2 regions of the Escherichia sp. E4742 genome follow, and region 1 is predicted to be linked to the other one. Evidence: predicted binding sites of a transcription regulator. Region 1 holds the regulator's gene; the other holds the start of a gene.
The links. Region 1 encodes CRP, which controls carbon source genes, mostly activating them, when cyclic AMP is high. Its sites were predicted from a motif close to ATGTGANNNNNNTCACAT; they were not measured.

Region 1 (8,126 bases):
ACGCTACGCCAGTACTTTCCCGCCAGTTGGTTTCCCCCCGGCCCGCTGGCAAAACCACGACTTAATACCCGGTCCAGCCACTCTTTCAGTAACGCCGGGCAGCTATAGGTATAAAGAGGATGCTGAAAGACAATCACCTCGTGCTCGCGCAGTAATGCCTGCTCACGGGGGATATCAATAAAAAAATCGGGATAGTGCGCGTAAAGGTCGTGCACGGTAACATTGCTGAGCTGCGTGGCCGGTTTAAGCAGGACCCGGTTTGCCACCGAGTCCTGAGATTCCGGATGGGCATACAGCAGCAAAACTTTCGCTGGCTGAGACATCATCCCCCTCCCGGTATGGTTTTTGTGTATAGTCGCTGTTTTGGGCTACCATTGCGCCCGGAGCGGCAGCTCGCCCATACATTACATTATCATAATGATAAGTTAACATAGTCTGAACATACGGCGCCTTATGATTGTTTTCTCCTCGTTACAAATTCGTCGCGGCGTGCGCGTCCTGCTGGATAATGCCACCGCCACCATCAACCCCGGGCAGAAAGTCGGCCTGGTGGGTAAAAACGGCTGTGGTAAATCTACCCTGCTGGCATTGCTGAAAAATGAAATCAGCGCCGACGGCGGCAGCTACACCTTTCCGGGAAGCTGGCAATTGGCGTGGGTGAATCAGGAAACGCCGGCGCTACCGCAAGCGGCGCTGGAATACGTCATTGACGGCGACCGTGAATATCGCCAACTGGAAGCGCAACTCCACGACGCCAACGAACGTAACGATGGGCACGCCATTGCGACCATTCATGGCAAGCTGGATGCTATCGACGCATGGAGTATTCGCTCCCGCGCCGCCAGCCTGCTGCACGGCCTCGGTTTCAGCAATGAACAACTGGAGCGCCCGGTGAGTGATTTCTCCGGTGGCTGGCGTATGCGTCTTAACCTCGCCCAGGCGCTGATTTGCCGTTCAGACTTGCTGCTGCTCGACGAACCGACTAACCACCTCGATCTCGATGCCGTTATCTGGCTGGAAAAATGGCTGAAGAGCTATCAGGGCACGCTGATCCTGATCTCTCATGACCGCGACTTCCTCGATCCGATAGTGGATAAAATTATTCATATCGAACAACAAAGCATGTTCGAGTACACCGGCAACTACAGTTCGTTTGAAGTACAGCGCGCCACCCGTCTGGCGCAGCAACAAGCGATGTATGAAAGCCAGCAGGAACGCGTAGCGCATCTGCAAAGTTATATCGACCGTTTCCGTGCCAAAGCCACCAAAGCGAAGCAGGCCCAGAGCCGCATTAAGATGCTCGAGCGTATGGAGCTGATTGCCCCCGCGCACGTCGACAACCCGTTCCGCTTTAGTTTCCGCGCGCCGGAAAGCCTGCCAAATCCGTTACTGAAGATGGAAAAAGTCAGTGCGGGCTATGGCGATCGCATTATTCTCGACTCGATTAAACTGAATCTGGTCCCCGGCTCGCGCATTGGTCTGCTAGGCCGCAACGGCGCGGGTAAATCGACATTAATCAAACTGTTGGCCGGTGAACTTGCGCCAGTCAGCGGTGAAATTGGTCTGGCGAAAGGGATCAAGCTCGGCTACTTCGCCCAGCATCAACTGGAATACCTGCGCGCCGACGAATCGCCTATTCAACATCTGGCACGTTTAGCGCCGCAGGAACTGGAGCAAAAACTGCGTGACTATCTCGGCGGCTTTGGTTTCCAGGGCGATAAAGTGACGGAAGAAACGCGCCGCTTCTCCGGTGGAGAAAAAGCCCGCCTGGTGCTGGCATTAATTGTCTGGCAGCGTCCGAATCTGCTGCTGCTCGACGAACCGACTAACCACCTTGATCTCGACATGCGTCAGGCACTGACTGAAGCGTTGATCGAGTTTGAAGGCGCGCTGGTTGTCGTTTCGCACGACCGTCATTTGCTGCGTTCCACCACTGACGATCTCTATCTGGTTCACGATCGTAAAGTCGAACCGTTCGACGGCGATCTGGAAGATTATCAACAGTGGTTGAGCGACGTACAAAAGCAGGAAAACCAGGCCGACGAAGCGCCAAAAGAGAACGCGAACAGCGCCCAGGCACGTAAAGATCAGAAGCGTCGGGAAGCGGAGCTGCGTGCGCAAACCCAGCCGCTACGTAAAGAGATCGCCCGTCTGGAAAAAGAGATGGAGAAGCTGAATGCGCAACTGGCGCAGGCGGAAGAGAAACTCGGCGACAGCGAACTGTACGATCAGAGCCGTAAAGCGGAACTGACCGCCTGCCTGCAACAACAAGCGAGCGCTAAATCCGGGCTGGAAGAGTGCGAAATGGCATGGCTGGAAGCCCAGGAGCAGCTTGAGCAGATGCTGCTGGAAGGCCAAAGCAACTGATGGCGCAGATAACGACGACCGATGCCAATGAATTCAGCAGCAGTGCTGAATTCATCCCTATGCGCGGTTTCAGCAATTGCCATCTACAAACCATGCTGCCGCGTCTGTTTCGTCGTCAGGTGAAATTCACTCCGCACTGGCAGCGGCTGGAGTTGCCCGACGGCGATTTTGTCGATCTCGCGTGGAGTGAAGATCCTGCACAGGCGAAACATAAACCGCGTTTAGTGGTGTTTCACGGGCTCGAAGGCAGCCTCAATAGCCCTTACGCCCATGGACTGGTTGATGCGGCGAAAAAGCGCGGCTGGCTGGGTGTGGTGATGCATTTTCGCGGATGCAGCGGTGAACCTAACCGCATGCACCGCATTTACCATTCGGGCGAAACCGAAGACGCCAGTTGGTTTTTACGCTGGCTGCAACGCGAGTTTGGTCATGCGTCAACGGCTGCCGTCGGCTATTCGCTCGGCGGTAATATGCTGGCCTGTTTGCTGGCAAAAGAAGGTAATAATCTCCCGATTGATGCGGCGGTGGTTGTCTCCGCGCCGTTTGTGCTGGAAGCCTGTAGTTACCATATGGAAAAGGGCTTTTCCCGCGTTTATCAGCGTTATTTGCTGAACCTGCTAAAAGCCAATGCTGCACGCAAGCTGGCGGCCTACCCCGGTACGCTACCGATTAATCTCGCGCAGTTAAAATCGGTACGTCGCATCCGTGAATTTGACGATCTGATCACCGCCAGAATTCACGGCTACGCCGACGCTATCGACTATTATCGTCAGTGTAGCGCCATGCCTATGCTGAACCGGATCGCTAAACCGACGCTGATTATTCACGCCAAAGACGATCCGTTTATGGATCATCAGGTGATCCCGAAACCGGAAAATCTTCCTCCGCAAGTAGAGTATCAACTGACCGAACATGGGGGTCATGTTGGTTTTATTGGCGGTACATTACTTCACCCGCAAATGTGGCTGGAGTCACGCATTCCTGACTGGTTAACAACGTATCTGGAGGCGAAATCATGTTGATTCCCTGGCAAGACATCTCCCCTGAAACGCTGGAAAATTTAATTGAAAGCTTTGTGTTACGTGAAGGCACCGATTATGGTGAACAAGAGCGTACGCTTGAACAGAAAGTCGCCGACGTCAAACGCCAGCTACAGTGCGGAGAAGCGGTACTGGTCTGGTCGGAACTGCACGAGACGGTCAATATCATGCCGCGCAGTCAGTTTCGCGAATAACCTGCAACCGTCGGCGGACGAAATAATAATGATTGCCAAGTCATGGAGTTACTATGTCTGCCAAACATCCGGTCATTGCGGTAACAGGATCCAGCGGCGCGGGGACTACCACCACCAGCCTCGCGTTTCGTAAAATATTCGCCCAGTTAAATCTGCAAGCCGCCGAGGTGGAAGGCGACAGTTTTCACCGCTACACCCGCCCGGAAATGGACATGGCGATCCGCAAAGCGCGCGACGCCGGGCGGCATATCAGCTACTTCGGTCCCGAAGCTAACGACTTCGGCCTGCTGGAACAGACCTTTATTGAATATGGCCAGAGCGGCAAAGGGAAATCTCGCAAATATCTACATACCTACGACGAAGCCGTACCGTGGAATCAGGTACCGGGGACATTCACCCCATGGCAACCTTTACCGGAACCGACCGATGTACTGTTTTATGAAGGTTTACACGGCGGCGTAGTCACCCCGCAACATAACGTTGCGCAGCATGTAGACTTACTGGTTGGCGTAGTGCCTATCGTTAACCTTGAGTGGATTCAAAAACTCATTCGCGATACCGGCGAGCGCGGGCACTCGCGAGAAGCGGTGATGGACTCGGTAGTTCGCTCAATGGAAGATTATATCAACTACATCACACCGCAATTTTCCCGCACCCATCTTAACTTCCAGCGCGTTCCCACCGTCGACACTTCAAACCCGTTCGCGGCAAAAGGCATTCCATCGCTAGATGAAAGCTTTGTGGTGATCCATTTTCGTAATCTGGAAGAGATCGATTTCCCCTGGCTACTGGCGATGTTGCAGGGCTCATTCATTTCCCACATCAATACATTAGTGGTGCCGGGCGGCAAAATGGGTCTGGCAATGGAGTTAATTATGCTGCCGCTGGTGCAGCGATTGATGGAAGGAAAGAAAATCGAGTAACTCTGCTATTACGCCGGATAAAATACTATCCGGCTTCACAACGGGATAGTTAAATCACGCAGCAACCACTTCATACGAGTGGGTAATATTCACCGCTTTTTCCAGCATCAACGCGACTGAGCAATACTTCTCGGCTGATAGATCGACCGCACGCGCAACCGCTGCGTCCTTCAGGTCGCGACCGGTGACGATAAAATGCAAATTGATATGGGTAAACAGGCGGGGAGCCTCTTCGCGGCGTTCAGAGGTTAATTTTACTTCACAATCGACCACATCCTGACGCCCTTTTTGCAGGATAGAAACCACATCAATGGCGCTACAGCCACCCGCCGCCATCAGCACCATTTCCATCGGGCTGGGCGCTTTATCGCCAGAGTTGCCATCCATTAAAATCTGGTGACCAGAGGCAGATTCGCCCAAAAAAGTTAACCCTTCAACCCACTTCACACGCGCTTGCATAATCGGAACTCCATTGCGTCAATTTTCCTGACAGAGTACGCGTACTGACCAAATCGCGCAACGGAAGGCGACCTGGGTCATGCTGAAGCGAGACACCAGGAGACACAACGCGAAAGCTATGCTAAAACAGTCAGGATGCTACAGTAATACATTGATGTACTGCATGTATGTAAAGGACGCCACATTACCGTGCAGTTCAGTTGATAGCCCCTTCCCAGGTAGCGGGAAGCACATTTCGGCAATCCAGAGACAGCGGCGTTTTCTGGCTCTGGAGAAAGCTTATAACAGAGGATAACCGCGCATGGTGCTTGGCAAACCGCAAACAGACCCGACTCTCGAATGGTTCTTGTCTCATTGCCACATTCATAAGTACCCATCCAAGAGCACGCTTATTCACCAGGGTGAAAAAGCGGAAACGCTGTACTACATCGTTAAAGGCTCTGTGGCAGTGCTGATCAAAGACGAGGAGGGTAAAGAAATGATCCTCTCTTATCTGAATCAGGGTGATTTTATTGGCGAATTGGGCCTGTTTGAAGAAGGCCAGGAACGTAGCGCATGGGTACGTGCGAAAACTGCCTGTGAAGTGGCTGAAATTTCCTACAAAAAATTCCGCCAATTAATTCAGGTAAACCCGGATATTCTGATGCGTCTCTCCGCACAGATGGCACGTCGTCTGCAAGTCACTTCAGAGAAAGTGGGCAACCTCGCTTTCCTCGATGTAACGGGTCGCATTGCACAGACTCTGCTGAATCTGGCGAAACAACCGGATGCTATGACTCACCCGGACGGTATGCAAATTAAAATTACCCGTCAGGAAATTGGTCAAATTGTCGGCTGTTCTCGTGAAACCGTGGGACGCATTCTGAAGATGCTGGAAGATCAGAACCTGATCTCCGCACACGGAAAAACCATCGTCGTTTACGGCACCCGTTGATCCCATCGGAGTGGCGCGTTACCTGGTAGCGCGCCATTTTGTTTAAACCGATGTGGCGCAGACTGATTTATCATCCCGATATTAACTACGCACTACGACAAACGCTGGTGCTATGTTTGCCCGTGGCCGTTGGTCTGTTGCTTGGCGAATTAAGACTCGGGCTGCTCTTTTCCCTCGTCCCCGCCTGTTGCAATATTGCAGGGCTTGATACCCCCCATAAACGTTTTTTCAAACGTTTAATTATTGGTGCGTCGCTGTTTGCCACCTGCAGCTTGCTAACACAACTGCTGCTGGAAAAAGATATCCCCCTGCCATTTCTGCTGACGGGGTTAACGTTGATACTTGGCGTTACTGCCGAGTTAGGCCCATTACACGCAAAATTGCTTCCTGCATCGCTGCTGGCTGCCATTTTTACCCTCAGTCTGGCGGGATATATGCCGGTATGGGAGCCATTGCTCATTTATGCGTTAGGCACACTCTGGTATGGGCTGTTTAACTGGTTTTGGTTCTGGCTCTGGCGCGAACAACCGCTACGCGAGTCACTTAGCCTGCTGTACCGTGAACTGGCAGATTATTGCGAAGCCAAATACAGCCTGCTTACCCAGCACACCGATCCTGAGAAAGCGTTGCCACCGCTGCTGGAACGCCAGCAAAAAGCGGTCGATTTAATTACCCAGTGCTATCAGCAAATGCACATGCTTTCCGCGCAAAATAATACTGACTACAAGCGGATGTTGCGCATTTTCCAGGAGGCACTGGATTTACAGGAACACATCTCGGTCAGTTTGCATCAGCCGGAAGAGGTGCAAAAGCTGGTTGAGCGTAGCCATGCGGAAGAAGTTATCCGCTGGAATGCGCAAACCGTCGCCGCTCGCCTGCGCGTGCTGGCTGATGATATTCTTTACCATCGCCTGCCGACGCGTTTTACGATGGAAAAGCAAATTGGCGCACTGGAGAAAATCGCCCGCCAGCATCCAGATAACCCTGTAGGGCAATTCTGCTACTGGCACTTCAGCCGCATCGCTCGTGTGCTGCGTACCCAGAAACCGCTCTATGCCCGCGATCTGCTGGCGGATAAACAGCGGCGGATGCCATTACTTCCGGCGCTGAAAAGCTATCTTTCCCTGAAATCGCCAGCACTGCGTAATGCCGGACGACTGAGTGTGATGTTAAGCATTGCCAGTCTGATGGGCACCGCGCTGCATCTGCCGAAATCCTATTGGATACTAATGACGGTATTGCTGGTGACGCAAAATGGTTATGGCGCTACTCGCCTGCGGATTGTGAATCGTTCTGTGGGAACCGTGGTTGGATTAATTATTGCAGGCGTTGCGCTGCACTTTAAAATCCCTGAAGGTTACACCCTGACGCTGATGCTTTTCACCACGCTCGCCAGTTACCTGATATTGCGCAAAAACTACGGCTGGGCGACGGTCGGTTTTACCATTACCGCTGTATATACCCTGCAACTGTTATGGCTGAATGGCGAGCAATACATCATTCCGCGTCTTATCGATACTATCATCGGCTGTCTGATTGCCTTCGGCGGCACAGTTTGGCTATGGCCGCAGTGGCAGAGCGGGTTATTGCGTAAGAACGCCCATGATGCTTTAGAAACCTACCAGGAAGCGATTCGTCTGATCCTGAGTAAAGATCCGCAACCAACACCACTGGCCTGGCAGCGAATGCGGGTTAATCAGGCACATAACACTCTGTATAACTCATTAAATCAGGCGATGCAGGAACCGGCATTTAACAGCCATTATCTGGCTGACATGAAACTGTGGGTAACACATAGTCAGTTTATTGTTGAACATATTAATGCCATGACCACGCTGGCGCGAGAACACCGGACATTACCACCGGAGCTGGCGCAGGAATATTTGCAGTCTTGTGAAATCGCTATTCAACGCTGTCAGCAGCGCCTGGAATATGATGAACCGGGTAGTTCTGGTGACGCCAATATCATAGACTCGCCAGAGATGCTGCCACACGAAGGCGCGTCTGGCACGCTGGAGCAGCATTTACAACGCGTTATTGGCCATCTGAATACAATGCACACCATTTCAGCGATGGCCTGGCGGCAGCGACCACATCACGGGATTTGGTTGAGCCGGAAGTTACGGGATTCGAAGGCGTAATATCATCATTGCCAGAAACAAACCGCAGGTCGGATAAGGCGTTTATGCCGCATCCGACATGCTTTGCC
Region 2 (8,126 bases), 2.0 Mb from region 1:
TGGCTCAGTTTGAATGGATTCACGCCGCCTGGTTGGCACTGGCGATAGTGCTGGAAATTATTGCTAACGTCTTTTTGAAATTTTCTGATGGCTTTCGCCGTAAAGTCTATGGCTTGCTGTCGCTGGCGGCGGTACTTGCTGCTTTTAGTGCACTATCCCAGGCAGTGAAAGGGATCGACTTGTCAGTGGCGTATGCGCTGTGGGGTGGGTTTGGTATTGTCGCCACATTAGCAGCCGGTTGGGTCCTGTTTGGTCAGCGGTTAAACCGCAAAGGCTGGGTTGGTCTGGTCCTGTTGTTAGCCGGAATGATCATGGTGAAACTCGCCTGATGTTTATGCTGCCCGTATTTTCGGGCAGCATTTGAACGCTATTGCCGGGATAACTCTTCCAGTTTGTCGCGAAAGCCGGTAACAGAAATAGCCCGGTTATCAGCCCGCCAGCGATCCTTAGCCGCAGGCGCCGAACTTTGCACGCCAATCAACTGCCAGCCGTCATCAGTATGCAGCATTAGCGGCGAACCGCTGTCACCCGGTAGGGTATCGCACTGATGCGACATCACCGACGTTTGCGCCCAGCCAGTCACTTCGCAATTTTTATGACTGTACAACGTATCCAGGTGATCCTCGGGATAGCCTGCCTGGGTCACTTTACGACCTGCCGTTTTTAATGCGGCGGTGAGTGCTGCTTTGTCTCCCTCGAAAAGTGGTAAGGGTGTAATGCCTGAAGGCGGATTGCGCAGCACAATCAAACCAAAATCCCACGGCGCGGCAGCAGGCGGGACAATCCAGCCATCTCCATTAGCCTTTAACCGTTTACCTAATGTCGGATCAACGCGGCCTTCAATGTTGTGGATCTCATAGCGCCATAGCCCCTTATTCGCCACAAAACGCAGCGCAATTGCTTTGTCTGGTTTGCCTTTTGGCGGCGTTAATAAACAGTGACCCGCCGTTAATGCGAGATTGGGCGCAATCAGGGTGGCCGTGCAGAGATTTCCACTGGCAGTCTCCAGTTGCCCAACCGCATCCCACGGAGATTGGGTTGTGTTAATTACTGGCACTCGATCGTCATGACCGAAAAAAAGGGTGCTGACTTCATCATTAGCCGATTCAGGACTGTCAGGTTTATCTGCAAATACCAATGCAGATGTCAAACTAATTGCACCCAGCACTACAGCAATGGTTGTACGCATATCACACTCTGGTGGGTAATTATGATTATTAAAAGCAAACCCTCATAAATACTATAGCCGGGACGGGATTAAAGTGGGAGTGAAATCAGATAACTACGATCAGAAAAGATAAAATCGAGTGGCAATCAATGCGCATAAAATAAGGATGATAAGAATGAACTCATAGCGATAACGGCCCACCATAGTACCCTCCGCTTAAGGCGGCGCTAAACGTTATCCGTCTAGCGCCGTAATTTTCAGGCGCGAGGGGGCGCGCCATTATTGCTGTTGAAAACTTAAGCTGCTGGTTGGACAGCTGGTTTTGCAGGTTGCTGATGGCTGTGTTTCTTGGTGTGTTTTTTCGCGGCTTGTGCTTTTTGTTCCGGAGCTTTCTGTTCAGTTTTCGCTTTTTTATGATGCTTTTTAGCCGCCTGCGCTTTTTGGGCAGGTGCTGCTTTATGCTGTTTTTTATGATGCATGGTTTTTGCAGGTGCAGCTTTGGTGGCAGTAGTTGCAGGGGCAGGTGTGGTCGCAGTCTCTGCGGCAAAGGCGGCAGAAGAGAGACTCATTGCAGCGGCAACAACCAGAGCTAATACTTTTTTCATTGTCATACCCTCAATTTGGTTTTTTTATGCAACCCCACTACGGGGCCGATGTAATGACTATATCTCGGGTAATGAGAGGCTTCCGTGAGTGGTTGGTTTCGGCATGTAACGATATGTACAAAGTAAATTGGTAAATAATAACGCGATGTGACTTAAGGTAAATTCCCTACTAATATCAGTAGTCTTGATCGAGTTTACTATTTCTCTGTTCCCAAAACGGTAGAATTACTTTGCATCATCAATAAATGACACACAGTAAATGAATCCGCTAATTTGGGTATTTATTATCCTGATGACATTAGATGCGCTGCGGGAATTGGCTGGCGCTTCGTCTATTTTAGGATGGTTATTAACGTTGAGTTGAGCAGACAATAAGCCCGGGTGGGTATTTTACTCAGCCCGGGCTTATTTTTTCAGGCGTGCAATCGATGGTGCAAACGTGTACCCACTATAATCGCGACCACCAGCATCGACGCAATAAAAGCGCCAACGCCGTTCCAACCGTAGGTATGCCAGAAGACCCCACCTAATGTTCCGGCAATACTTGACCCCAGGTAGTAACTGAACAGATACAGCGAGGAAGCCTGGCCTTTGGCGCGTTTAGCACGGGGGCCAATCCAGCTGCTGGCGACCGAGTGAGCAGCAAAGAATCCGGCGGAGAAGAGCAACATCCCGGCAAAAATCAGCCATATCGAACTGAACAATGTCATTAACAGGCCAACAAGCATGACACCTGTCGAAGACAGCATCACCGGACCGCGTCCGAAGCGGGTGGTCATGGTTCCGGCTTTTGGTGAACTCCAGGTACCGGTCAAATAGGCCAGCGATAATAGACCCACCACCGCCTGGCTGATATGCCAGGGGGAAAGCATCAAGCGATAGCCAATATAATTAAACAGGGTGACGAATGAGCCCATCAGCAAAAAACCTTCTGCGAATAATAAAGGCAATCCCTGGTCGCGCCAGTGCAGACGGAAGTTGATAAACAATGTTTTAGGGCGTAGTGAGGAAGGGCGGAAATGGCGAGATTCAGGAAGAATTTTCCAGAACATTAACGCCGAGGCCAGTGCGAAACAGCCAATCGCTGCCAGTGCAATTCGCCAGCTGAAGAAATCGGTGAAGACACCGCTAATTAAGCGTCCGCTCATGCCGCCAATCGAGTTACCGCTGATGTACAACCCCATCGAAAAGGCGACAAAACTCGGGTGGATCTCTTCGCTAAGGTAGGTCATGCCCACCGCAGCCACGCCGCTTAATGAAAGGCCAATCAAGGCGCGCATCACCAAAATTCCGTGCCAGCTGGTCATCATCGTCGAAAGTAACGTGCAGATGGAGGCCAATAACAGCGCCGTAACCATCACTGGCTTGCGACCAATGGCATCGGAAAGCGGGCCAGTAAACAGCAATCCGATAGCCAACATTGCCGTTGAAATTGACAGTGAAATACTACTGTTTGCGGGTGTTAAGCCAAACTCTTGCGAAAGAACCGGAAGGATAGGTTGCACACAATAGAGAAGTGCGAAGGTTGCCAGTCCGGCAGAAAAAAGCGCCAGGGTCACGCGCATAAATTGCGGCGTACCGCGTTTGATGAACAGGTTTGGCTGGGAAACGTTTTGCTTGTCAGTGGCGCTTGCCGGATCGCCATCAACAGTTGTGGTACGACTCACTTGAAATCCTTACTAAATATGCGCGTTGTGTTAGCTCAGGAATAGAGTAGGAAAATCGAATTGTTATGTCTAATATATTAATAGTCTCAAATAATATGTATTAAATATGAATATCGAATTGCGTCACCTACGTTACTTCATCGCCGTTGCAGAAGAATTGCATTTTGGTCGTGCTGCTGCGCGCCTGAATATTTCTCAACCGCCACTAAGCCAACAGATTCAGGCGTTGGAGCAACAAATTGGCGCGCGCCTGCTGGCCAGGACCAATCGAAGCGTCGCGCTCACCGCTGCAGGCAAACAATTTCTTGCCGATAGTCGTCAAATTCTTTCTTTGGTGGACGATGCCGCAGCGCGAGCAGAACGACTGCATCAGGGGGAGGCGGGAGAGTTACGCATTGGTTTTACCTCATCGGCGCCATTCATTCGCGCAGTGTCAGATACCTTATCGTTATTTCGCCGCGAATTTCCTGATGTCCATTTGCAGACGCGCGAGATGAATACCCGCGAGCAAATTGCGCCCCTTATCGAAGGGACGCTCGATATGGGACTGTTACGCAATACTTTGCTGCCGGAGACGTTGAACCATGCGGTAATTGTGCATGAACCGCTTATGGCGATGATTCCGCACGATCATCCGTTAGCCGGTAAATCTGTAGTTACGTTGGCGGAACTGGCAAAAGAGCCGTTTGTTTTCTTTGACCCTCACGTCGGGACAGGGCTTTATGATGACATTCTGGGCCTGATGCGACGCTACAATCTTACACCGGTTATTACCCAGGAAGTGGGCGAGGCGATGACCATCATTGGCCTTGTGTCTGCCGGTTTAGGCGTTTCGATTTTGCCCGCCTCATTTAAGCGTGTTCAGCTTAATGAAATGCGTTGGATACCTATTGCTGAAGAAGATGCGGTTTCTGAAATGTGGTTGGTCTGGCCGACGCATCATGAACAAAGTCCGGCAGCGCGAAACTTTCGTATTCAGCTGCTGAATGCTCTCAGGTGAGGTAAAATTCAGCTAAAAAACCCGAAAAGTGTGCTGTTAATCACATGGCTAAGTAAAAATTTGACGGCACGCATTGAAGTGTTTCACCATAGCCTACAGATTATTTCGGAGCGCGAAAATATAGGGAGTATAAGGTGGTTGCTGAAAACCAGCCTGGACATATTGATCAAATAAAGCAGACCAACGCGGGTGCTGTTTATCGCCTGATTGATCAGCTTGGTCCTATTTCGCGTATCGACCTTTCCCGCATGGCGCAACTGGCTCCCGCCAGTATCACCAAAATTGTCCGCGAAATGTTAGAAGCGCACCTGGTGCAAGAGTTAGAAATTAAAGAAGGGGGAAACCGTGGCCGCCCTGCGGTGGGGTTGGTGGTGGAAACAGAAGCCTGGCATTATCTTTCTCTGCGCATCAGTCGTGGTTTAATTTTTCTTGCCCTGCGTGATTTAAGCAGCAAGCTGGTGGTGGAAGAGACACTGGAGCTGGCGCTTCAGGATGAATTGCCTTTGCTGGAACGTATCATTGCGCATATTGATCAGTTTTTTATCCGCCATCAGAAAAAACTCGAACGCCTGACATCCATCGCCATTACTTTACCGGGAATTATTGATACGGAAAATGGTATTGTGCACCGGATGCCGTTTTACGAGGATGTGAAAGAGATGCCGCTCGGCGAAGCGCTGGAGAAGCACACAGGTGTACCGGTTTTCATTCAGCATGATATTAGTGCATGGACGATGGCCGAGGCATTATTTGGAGCCTCTCGCGGTGCGCGCGATGTGATTCAGGTGGTAATTGATCACAATGTTGGCGCGGGCGTGATTACCGACGGTCACTTGTTACATGCCGGAAGCAGTAGCCTGGTAGAAATTGGTCATACCCAGGTGGATCCGTATGGTAAACGCTGTTATTGCGGTAACCACGGTTGTCTGGAAACCATCGCCAGTGTGGACAGCATCCTCGAACTGGCGCAATTACGCCTTAATCAGTCAATGAGTTCGATGTTGCACGGGCAGCCTTTGAGCGTGGATTCATTATGCCATGCGGCGTTGCAGGGTGACTTGCTGGCAAAGGATATTATCACTGGCGTAGGCGCGCATGTTGGGCGCATTCTGGCCATCATGGTGAATTTATTTAACCCACAAAAAATACTGATTGGCTCGCCGTTAAGCAAAGCGGCAAATATTCTGTTCCCTGTGATTTCTGACAGCATCCGCCAGCAGGCGCTTCCAGCATACAGCCAGCATATTAGCGTTGAGAGCACTCAGTTCACCAATCAGGGGACAATGGCAGGGGCCGCGCTGGTAAAAGATGCGCTATATAATGGATCTTTGCTGATTCGTCTGTTGCAGGGTTAACATTTTTTAACTGTTCTACCAAAATTTGCGCTATCTCAAATTGAGTGCAGAAAGCATAACTTAGACTTTCCACGTTGAATTATTTTCCTGGCTTATATTAGTGAAGCATAACGGTGGAGTTAGTGATGCTGAAGCGTTTCTTTATAACAGGTACAGACACTTCTGTAGGGAAAACGGTGGTTTCCCGCGCATTGCTACAAGCGTTAGCCTCCCAGGGAAAAACGGTTGCGGGATACAAACCCGTAGCGAAGGGGAGCAAAGAGACACCTGAGGGGCTGCGTAATAAAGATGCCCTGGTGTTGCAGAGTGTTTCATCAATTGAACTGCCTTATGAAGCAGTCAATCCCATTGCGTTAAGCGAAGAAGAAAGTAGCGTGGCGCACAGTTGTCCAATCAATTACACGCTCATTTCAAATGGTCTGGCTAACCTGACTGACAAAGTTGATCATGTTGTCGTTGAGGGGACTGGCGGATGGCGCAGCCTGATGAATGATCTGCGTCCGCTCTCTGAATGGGTGGTCCAGGAGCAGCTACCGGTGTTGATGGTGGTGGGCATTCAGGAAGGCTGTATTAACCATGCGCTTCTGACAGCACAAGCGATTGCGAACGACGGTCTGCCGCTCATTGGCTGGGTGGCTAATCGTATTAACCCCGGGTTAGCGCATTATGCTGAAATCATTGATGTGCTGGGTAAAAAACTCCCGGCACCGCTCATTGGTGAACTGCCTTATCTGCCCCGGGCTGAACAGCGAGAACTGGGTCAATACATCCGCTTAGCCATGCTGCGTAGTGTGCTGTCGGTAGATAGAGTCAGGGTGTAAGGTCCGCGACATTACCGATGCGATCACGCAGGCAATCAATAAACCGGGGAGTAGCTGATACTCCCCGGTCATTTCACATATCATCAATGTCGACATAATTGGCGCATGCGTGGTCGCAGCCAGCAGTGTTGCCATTCCTGTTAGTCCGAGTAAAAGCGTCATTTCTTCGCCGCCTGGAAGCCATAACCCCAGGCTACGTCCATACAGCATGCCAATTGCAAGCCCGATAAATAGCGTTGGCGTAAACACGCCGCCAGGCGCGCCGGAACCGCTACTGGCCAGCACGGCAAAAAGTTTGCAGATGAAGATCGCAGCAATGACCGTAAACAGTGGTGGGGTGGTTAAAAAGGATTGCACCGTACTATAACCATTGCCCCATACGGCAGGCGTGAGCAGGGAAAGCAGGCCGACGATCAACCCCCCTAACGCCAACTGCCAGGGCGGCGTCAGTTTTAGGTGAACAAAACCTTGATGACTGGCGCTCATCATTTTCAACAGTAATGGTCCGCAAAGACCAGCCAGCACGCCGGTACTGATAATTAGCGCATAGTCCCGCACATGCAGCGTCACCTCGAGCTGAACGCTGTAGAGCAATGCATCGCTGTGATTAATAAGATTGCTGACAAGTAATGCCACCACGGCTGAAATCACCACTGGGCCAAGAGAGGCAAGCATCATGGTGCCAAACAGCACTTCGGCAATAAATAAACTCCCGGCAAGCGGTGCGCGATAGGCTGCAGCCATGCCTGCCGCAGCACCGCAGGCAATCCATAATTTCCACTCTTCACGCGGCGTAAAACGTTGGGCAAACCAGGATGCAGCAAGAGCCGCCAGCAGAATCATCGCGCCTTCACGGCCAATTGCGCTACCGCTTGTCACCACCAGCAGAGAGGCAAGTGATTTTACCAGGCTTGCTGCGTAATCGAACTGCCCCTCGCTCTGCAACGCTTCCATATAATCGGTCGGCGCACGGGGTCGTTGCTGCGTAACTCTCTGCCAGCCCATGAGTAATAAACCTGCCGCCAGACCGCCGAGCGCAGGAGTTAACAAGCGTCGCCACGGAGAAAGGTTTGTCGCAGCATTGACCAGACTCCCGGAATCATTGCTCAGGAATGACCACTCCAGTAACAGCATGGCATGACGGAATCCGGCAACGGCAAACGCCGCGAGAATACCGATTATCGTTGCGATAAGCAGACGACGAAACATGGTGCGCAGATCCGGGTAAAGGTGTAGATGATGCATGAGTAGGAATGGCAATTTAAACACGGGCATCTATTTTGCGGGAAAAGATGTCAGGCGCAAAAGCTGTACGTGCTTTAAGTGGGGAAATGGTGTGACACTGTAACTTATTTTATATGGGATGGCGCGCTAATGTCGCCATCCGGTAATGCTACGGGAACCTTAACGAAACAGTGGCTTAGCTGCGACGGGAATCAGCAATTGTGACTGCCACTCAGCCAGCGTTAAGCGAGCCAGTTCACCAAGTGTGCGGTAAAAAGGGTGTTCT

Region 2: a site for CRP is predicted at 4,469-4,486, ahead of mlc (sugar metabolism global transcriptional regulator Mlc). Genes of this name have one in related genera too.

The regions. Positions count from the first base shown of each region.
Region 1 is NZ_CP040443.1:1,580,108-1,588,233, forward strand. Features, by position in the region: gene kefG (glutathione-regulated potassium-efflux system ancillary protein KefG) at 1-323, opposite strand, end outside; gene FEM44_RS07735 (ABC transporter ATP-binding protein) at 454-2,367, shown strand; gene FEM44_RS07740 (hydrolase) at 2,367-3,389, shown strand; gene FEM44_RS07745 (YheU family protein) at 3,383-3,601, shown strand; gene FEM44_RS07750 (phosphoribulokinase) at 3,655-4,524, shown strand; gene FEM44_RS07755 (OsmC family protein) at 4,579-4,983, opposite strand; gene crp (cAMP-activated global transcriptional regulator CRP) at 5,285-5,917, shown strand; gene FEM44_RS07765 (YccS/YhfK family putative transporter) at 5,968-8,058, shown strand.
Region 2 is NZ_CP040443.1:4,700,795-4,708,920, reverse strand. Features, by position in the region: gene mdtI (multidrug/spermidine efflux SMR transporter subunit MdtI) at 1-329, shown strand, start outside; gene mdtJ (multidrug/spermidine efflux SMR transporter subunit MdtJ) at 1-13, shown strand, start outside; gene FEM44_RS22910 (trypsin-like serine peptidase) at 368-1,189, opposite strand; gene FEM44_RS22905 (hypothetical protein) at 1,289-1,372, opposite strand; gene asr (acid resistance repetitive basic protein Asr) at 1,465-1,773, opposite strand; gene FEM44_RS25895 (KPN_01571 family protein) at 2,033-2,137, shown strand; gene FEM44_RS22895 (MFS transporter) at 2,187-3,440, opposite strand; gene FEM44_RS22890 (LysR family transcriptional regulator) at 3,547-4,440, shown strand; gene mlc (sugar metabolism global transcriptional regulator Mlc) at 4,575-5,795, shown strand; gene bioD (dethiobiotin synthase) at 5,921-6,616, shown strand; gene clcB (voltage-gated ClC-type chloride channel ClcB) at 6,569-7,861, opposite strand; gene dmsD (Tat proofreading chaperone DmsD) at 8,021-8,126, opposite strand, start outside.